Regions from separate parts of the Fictibacillus marinisediminis genome, predicted to be linked through region 2. Evidence: a T-box and tRNA genes for the amino acid it is inferred to sense, from the RefSeq annotation. Region 2 holds a T-box; the other holds one or more tRNA genes.

Region 1 (3,382 bases), 2.6 Mb from region 2:
TTCTGCACATACTTCAGTTCCGGTTTTTGAGGATCGGTTGAGAGAACGGTCGTTACCTTCTTAGAGAAATCTTTGGGGATTTCAATGACCATGTAATACTTCAAACTCTTCAATCCGCTTTTCGCCTCATCGGAATCAACAAATTTCCAGCCGAGGTCTTTTCCTTTTTCCAGATCAGCGACTAAATCCTTCCCTGCATTAATCGTCTCTCCATCTGTATCAGCTCCCTGATCGTTGTTAACGACCGCTACCGGCAGGTTTGACAAGTTGTCATATGGCCCCCACCTAGGAGACAAGAGTATCCCGCCGTACACAACAGGTACGAGCAAGGTGATAATGACTGAAATCAGCAGCCCTTTTTTCGCTGCCAAGCCAGCCATCTCCGCCTTGAACAAACTAAAGACCTTCATCCGCTATTCCCCCATGCTTTAGATTAAAATAAAATACAGGCGAAGGGCTTATGACCAATCACCTATACTAGCACTAAGTATTCTAATAAATGACAAAAAAATCCTTTCTTTTTATGTCTGAAAATTAAAAATATTTTTTATGAACAAAAAAAGAGATCTGAAGTTAATTCAGATCTCTTAGCAGCCCTTAAACAAAGGGAATATTCATTATGTATGGTACCGGTGGTCGGGGTCGAACCGACACTCCCAAGGGAACACGATTTTGAGTCGTGCGCGTCTGCCAATTCCGCCACACCGGCATGCAATTAATCATTAGGCAGTTAAGTTATAAAAATATTATGGTGCCGAGGGCCGGACTCGAACCGGCACGATAGTCACCTACCGCAGGATTTTAAGTCCTGTGTGTCTGCCAATTCCACCACCCCGGCGTTGGGGAATTATGTAGTGGAGGCGGCAACCGGATTCGAACCGGTGGATAAGGGTTTTGCAGACCCTGGCCTTACCACTTGGCTATGCCGCCAGAAACAAACAAAATAATATGGAGCGGAAGACGGGATTCGAACCCGCGACCCCAACCTTGGCAAGGTTGTATTCTACCACTGAACTACTTCCGCATTGATGGCTGGGCTAGCAGGATTCGAACCTACGAGTGACGGAGTCAAAGTCCGTTGCCTTACCACTTGGCTATAGCCCATCATATGGGGCGACTGATGGGAATTGAACCCACGAATGCCGGAATCACAATCCGGTGCGTTAACCACTTCGCCACAATCGCCACATGGCAGGGGCAGTAGGAATCGAACCCACACCAAAGGTTTTGGAGACCTTCGTTCTACCTTTAAACTATGCCCCTAAATTGTTAATGTGCAACAAAAATTTAGATGGTGGAGGGGGACGGATTCGAACCGCCGAACCCAAAGGAGCGGATTTACAGTCCGCCGCGTTTAGCCACTTCGCTACCCCTCCATGAGAGACAAAACCTATTTTAATACAAATCCATCTATTCTTCAAGAAGTAATTTCTTACAGTTCTTGAAAAAAGTGGTGCCGGCTAGAGGACTTGAACCCCCAACCTACTGATTACAAGTCAGTTGCTCTACCAATTGAGCTAAACCGGCAAAAAAAATGGTGGCTCGAGACGGAATCGAACCGCCGACACGAGGATTTTCAGTCCTCTGCTCTACCGACTGAGCTATCGAGCCAAAATGGCGGACCCGACCGGGGTCGAACCGGCGATCTCCTGCGTGACAGGCAGGCATGTTAACCACTACACCACGAGTCCATTTTGGTTGCGGGGACAGGATTTGAACCTGCGACCTTTGGGTTATGAGCCCAACGAGCTACCAGACTGCTCCACCCCGCGATAGTATTGATTATAAGTATAAATGGTGGAGGATGACGGGTTCGAACCGCCGACCCCCTGCTTGTAAGGCAGGTGCTCTCCCAGCTGAGCTAATCCTCCGAAGAAGTAATATGTATAAAAAATGGTGACCCGTACGGGATTCGAACCCGTGTTACCGCCGTGAAAGGGCGGTGTCTTAACCGCTTGACCAACGGGCCATATATTGAAAAGTTATGGCGGAGAGCAAGGGATTTGAACCCTTGATACGGCGGTAACCGTATACACGATTTCCAATCGTGCTCCTTCGGCCACTCGGACAGCTCTCCAAAATATGGCTCCACAGGTAGGACTCGAACCTACGACCGATCGGTTAACAGCCGATAGCTCTACCACTGAGCTACTGTGGAATAATATTAGCCTGGCAACGTCCTACTCTTACAGGGGGAAGCCCCCAACTACCATCGGCGCTGAAGAGCTTAACTTCCGTGTTCGGTATGGGAACGGGTGTGACCTCTTCGCTATCGCCACCAGACATATTTTGAGGTATATTCCCTCAAAACTAGATAACTTCTTCATCCAAACTTTCACTGATGCTAACGTCCAGCTCCATGAACCATATCCTCGAGGTCGTTTCAATCCCTCCTGCGAACACCAAAAACGTGTTCTCGTAAGGATTTCCAACGCTTGTCGGATATAAACGGTTCATACCGCTTTTGTTAATAAGGATAAGCCCTCGACCGATTAGTATCTGTCAGCTCCACGTGTCACCACGCTTCCACACCAGACCTATCAACCTCATCATCTCTAAGGGGTCTTACTCACTTAACGTGATGGGAAATCTCATCTTGAGGGGGGCTTCATGCTTAGATGCTTTCAGCACTTATCCCGTCCACACGTAGCTACCCAGCTATGCCCCTGGCGGAACAACTGGTACACCAGCGGTGTGTCCATCCCGGTCCTCTCGTACTAAGGACAGCTCCTCTCAAATTTCCTGCGCCCGCGACGGATAGGGACCGAACTGTCTCACGACGTTCTGAACCCAGCTCGCGTACCGCTTTAATGGGCGAACAGCCCAACCCTTGGGACCTACTTCAGCCCCAGGATGCGATGAGCCGACATCGAGGTGCCAAACCTCCCCGTCGATGTGGACTCTTGGGGGAGATAAGCCTGTTATCCCCAGGGTAGCTTTTATCCGTTGAGCGATGGCCCTTCCATGCGGAACCACCGGATCACTAAGCCCGACTTTCGTCCCTGCTCGACTTGTAGGTCTCGCAGTCAAGCTCCCTTGTGCCTTTACACTCTGCGAATGATTTCCAACCATTCTGAGGGAACCTTTGGGCGCCTCCGTTACAATTTAGGAGGCGACCGCCCCAGTCAAACTGCCCACCTGACACTGTCTCCGAACCGGATCACGGTTCCAGGTTAGAATTTCAATACAGTCAGGGTAGTATCCCACCGACGCCTCCATCGAAGCTGGCGCTCCGACTTCTCAGGCTCCTACCTATCCTGTACAAACTGTACCAAAATCCAATATCAAGCTGCAGTAAAGCTCCATGGGGTCTTTCCGTCCTGTCGCGGGTAACCTGCATCTTCACAGGTACTATAATTTCACCGGGTCTCTCGTTGAGACA
Region 2 (3,382 bases):
ATTTTGTAAACAGCCTTCATTGACAAGTTGATTGGAGTGTAAGGTGCGAGACTCCTGAGGGAGAAGCGGGACAGGTGAGACCCACAGGCGCGTGCGCCGAGGAGGCTCACCGCATGCCCCGCGGAAAGCGAGCATCCTGAAACGGAAATCAACCACTCCTAAGAGCAACAAAGGTTACGAAAACAGCCTTTAGGAAAGAGCCTTTATATATATGTTTGCGAGTGAGCTGCCTTGCGTTACACTAGAAGCAGAATCTTTCAAAGGAGCTGTTTCGTATGTGTGGCAGATATTCTTTGTATGCGGATATGCATTTTATTCAGGAAGAGTTTGATATCACGATTCCCAAAACCTTGCCTCAGCGCTTTAACATCGCTCCATCACAAAACGTGCTTGTTATTACCTCGGATAGAGGGACACGAAAAGCGGAAATGCACCGCTGGGGGCTGATTCCCTTTTGGGCGAAAGATCCCAAGATCGGTTACAAGATGATCAACGCCCGGGCCGAAACGGTGGATGAGAAGGCTTCATTTAGAGGTCCCTTGAAAAATAAGCGTTGTCTCGTGATAGCCGATGGCTTTTTTGAATGGAAAAGAGAAGACAAACAAAAGCAGCCGTTTCATATCCGGCTGAAAAACCGTAAACCTTTTGCCTTTGCCGGCCTCTGGGATCAATGGGAACAAAATGGAGAAGTGATTACGTCCTGTACTCATATCACAACACGCCCGAATGCATTGATGAAAGACCTCCACGACCGCATGCCGGTCATCCTGACAAAAGAAGCAGAAGAAAGCTGGCTGGATCCTTCCATTCAGGATAACGAGTACTTAAAATCTCTCCTCACTCCATATGATAGTGAACAGATGGAGGCATTTGAAGTATCACCGGTTGTCAACTCACCGAGAAATGACGTGAAGGACTGCGTGGTACCTTTATATAATTTTTAGCTTGATTTATTAATATCCATCATTTAACATTATGAAAACGATACATGGCTATGAAGAAGAAGAGTAGATGGCACGTACACTTCAGAGAGCTGGCGGTTGGTGAGAGCCAGTGTGGAAATGCAATTGAATGGGCTTCTGAGCCTCAAACCGAAACCGCTGGGAGTAGGCTTTGACGGAAGGTCTCGCCGTTAGAAGGAGACAGGTATTCGGTCTTTGGATACTGTTAAAGCGGACTGCTTAGAGCAGTTCATCAAGGTGGCACCACGGGGTTTCTCGTCCTTAATCAGGATGAGGAGCCCCTTTTTTATTGGACAGGAGGAGATTAAATGGAGAAAAAAATTGTACTGACTGGAATCAAGTCTACCGGAAGGCCGCACATCGGAAATTATATTGGAGCCATTAAACCAGCTCTCCAGCTGGCTGAAAACGATGCCTATTCACCTTATTACTTTATTGCAGACTACCACTCTTTAACAACCGTTCAACATGCAAACCAATTCAAGGATTATGTATATGGCATTGCGGCAACCTGGCTTGCACTCGGTCTTGACCCCGAAAAATCAACCTTTTACCGCCAGGCAGATGTTCCAGAAGTTTTGGAGCTCGCATGGATTCTCTCCTGCCTCACACCAAAAGGTTTGATGAACCGCGCCCACGCTTATAAAGGTTTGATTGAAGAAAACCGGCAGAACGGTCTCGAGCAGGATTCCGGTATCAATATGGGTGTGTTTACGTATCCCATCTTAATGGCCGCAGATATTTTATTGTTTCAATCGGATATTGTCCCTGTCGGCAAAGACCAGATTCAGCACGTGGAAATCGCCAGAGACATCGCCGGACATTTCAACCATATATATGGCGAGACATTCAAAATGCCTGAATACAAGGTTGACGAAGCAACTTCAGTCGTTCCGGGGCTTGATGGCAGGAAGATGAGTAAGAGCTATAACAATACGATTCCTCTTTTTAATGAGGAGAAAGAGTTAGAGAAACTAATCAAACGGATTGAAACGGATTCTAGTTTACCTGAGGACCCAAAAGACCCAGCTCTTTCTTCTTTGTTCTTAATCTATAAAGAATTTGCATCAGAAGCGCAGGTGAAGAGGATGCGTGAGAGATATGAGAATGGAGTGGGCTGGGGAGAAGTTAAAAAAGAATTGTTTCATGTTATGAACGCCTATTTGGAAACACCAAGGCAGCGTTATATAGAACTCATGAACAACCCGAAGAAAATGGATGAAATTCTCCTGCACGGAGCTGAAAAAGCTCGCCGGCGGGCGAGAACATTTCTTGAAGAGGTTAAGGAAAAGATAGGTTGCTGAGTGACGGGGGCTGCGGTCGATGATGTTGCCCAATGGCGGGCTGCCGCACGATTATTTGGTTCAGCCGCCCGAATCCTCTCCCAGGTGATCATTTCCCACTCCCTGGCGCCGAATTACTTCACCTAAAAAAACACATCAAAAAAAGCCGCCTCCAAAGCGGCTTTTTCTCTATTCTTACACTCTTTCTCATGAAACGTCATATCGCTGTGATTTTCTTCCCTTTGTTTTCAAAGAATAGACAGCCACAGCAATTGCAATGATAAAAACGGCCAGGCCGAGAAGGCTCGCCTTATGAACAAATGCGGTAACAAGGTACCATTTTGCACCTACCGTTCTGCCGATCATGATGAACAGAAAACTCCAGATAAATGCACCGGTATACGCATAAAAGGCGAATACACGATACGGAAGCGAGGACATCCCTGCAAAATAGGCTGTGAGATGCCGGATTCCTGGAATAAAGTAGCCAAACATGATTAATGGTTTTCCGAAACGCTGAAAGTAAGTTTGTGAGGTGTGTATTTTATGTGCTGATAAGTGAAATTTCGGTCCATATTTAAGCAATAAGGGTAAACCAAAGCTCTTTCCGAGCCAATAGTTGATCGTAATCCCGGTCGCTGATCCTGCAAAAGCGGCGAGCAGTGTCAAAGCAAAAGAAACTTCACCCGTGTAAACGATATAACCGGCAAAGGTCAGCAGAAACTCATCCGGCACTGGAAGACCGATCACACCAAGCGCAAGAAGGAAATACAATGCAAAATACCCGTAATGATGAAAAAGATTTTGTAAAAAGATCTCCATACAACACCAACTAGTTTAGGATAGTATCTCTATTTTACCGAAAATATACAATTTTGTATCGTTTTTTTACAATTCTTTTATTTTCCAATCCAAAAGACTCCTTTTTTCGACATAATAAATCTCTCTTCTTTTTCACTTCATATGTCATATACATGTTAAGGAGATGAATTGGACAAAGGGTGAAATCATGGGAAAATTTCTAAAAGGAACACTTATTTTATCTTTGGCAATGCTCTACACAAAAGTCGTGGAATTCGTAGTCAGCGTCCTTCTCGCAAGATCATTGGGCAGTGAAGGTATGGGATTTTACATGAT

Evidence for each region. A T-box is a leader RNA that pairs with one kind of tRNA and senses whether it is charged. The one in region 2 lies ahead of LCY76_RS17705 (tryptophan--tRNA ligase), so its partner is inferred to be a tRNA-Trp.
Region 1: it has a tRNA-Trp gene. The T-box ahead of LCY76_RS17705 (tryptophan--tRNA ligase) is inferred to sense a tRNA for this amino acid. The anticodon was not compared.

The regions. Positions count from the first base shown of each region.
Region 1 is NZ_JAIWJX010000002.1:718,877-722,258, reverse strand. Features, by position in the region: gene LCY76_RS04035 (YhgE/Pip domain-containing protein) at 1-410, opposite strand, end outside; tRNA gene LCY76_RS04030 (tRNA-Leu) at 625-709, opposite strand; tRNA gene LCY76_RS04025 (tRNA-Leu) at 750-838, opposite strand; tRNA gene LCY76_RS04020 (tRNA-Cys) at 856-930, opposite strand; tRNA gene LCY76_RS04015 (tRNA-Gly) at 950-1,024, opposite strand; tRNA gene LCY76_RS04010 (tRNA-Gln) at 1,030-1,104, opposite strand; tRNA gene LCY76_RS04005 (tRNA-His) at 1,110-1,185, opposite strand; tRNA gene LCY76_RS04000 (tRNA-Trp) at 1,190-1,263, opposite strand; tRNA gene LCY76_RS03995 (tRNA-Tyr) at 1,293-1,376, opposite strand; tRNA gene LCY76_RS03990 (tRNA-Thr) at 1,452-1,527, opposite strand; tRNA gene LCY76_RS03985 (tRNA-Phe) at 1,536-1,611, opposite strand; tRNA gene LCY76_RS03980 (tRNA-Asp) at 1,616-1,691, opposite strand; tRNA gene LCY76_RS03975 (tRNA-Met) at 1,696-1,772, opposite strand; tRNA gene LCY76_RS03970 (tRNA-Val) at 1,796-1,871, opposite strand; tRNA gene LCY76_RS03965 (tRNA-Glu) at 1,895-1,969, opposite strand; tRNA gene LCY76_RS03960 (tRNA-Ser) at 1,986-2,077, opposite strand; tRNA gene LCY76_RS03955 (tRNA-Asn) at 2,084-2,158, opposite strand; rRNA gene rrf (5S ribosomal RNA) at 2,168-2,283, opposite strand; rRNA gene LCY76_RS03945 (23S ribosomal RNA) at 2,473-3,382, opposite strand, start outside.
Region 2 is NZ_JAIWJX010000002.1:3,316,106-3,319,487, forward strand. Features, by position in the region: gene LCY76_RS17700 (SOS response-associated peptidase) at 276-944, shown strand; T-box leader at 986-1,228, shown strand; gene LCY76_RS17705 (tryptophan--tRNA ligase) at 1,271-2,266, shown strand; gene LCY76_RS17710 (DedA family protein) at 2,453-3,067, opposite strand; gene spoVB (stage V sporulation protein B) at 3,255-3,382, shown strand, end outside.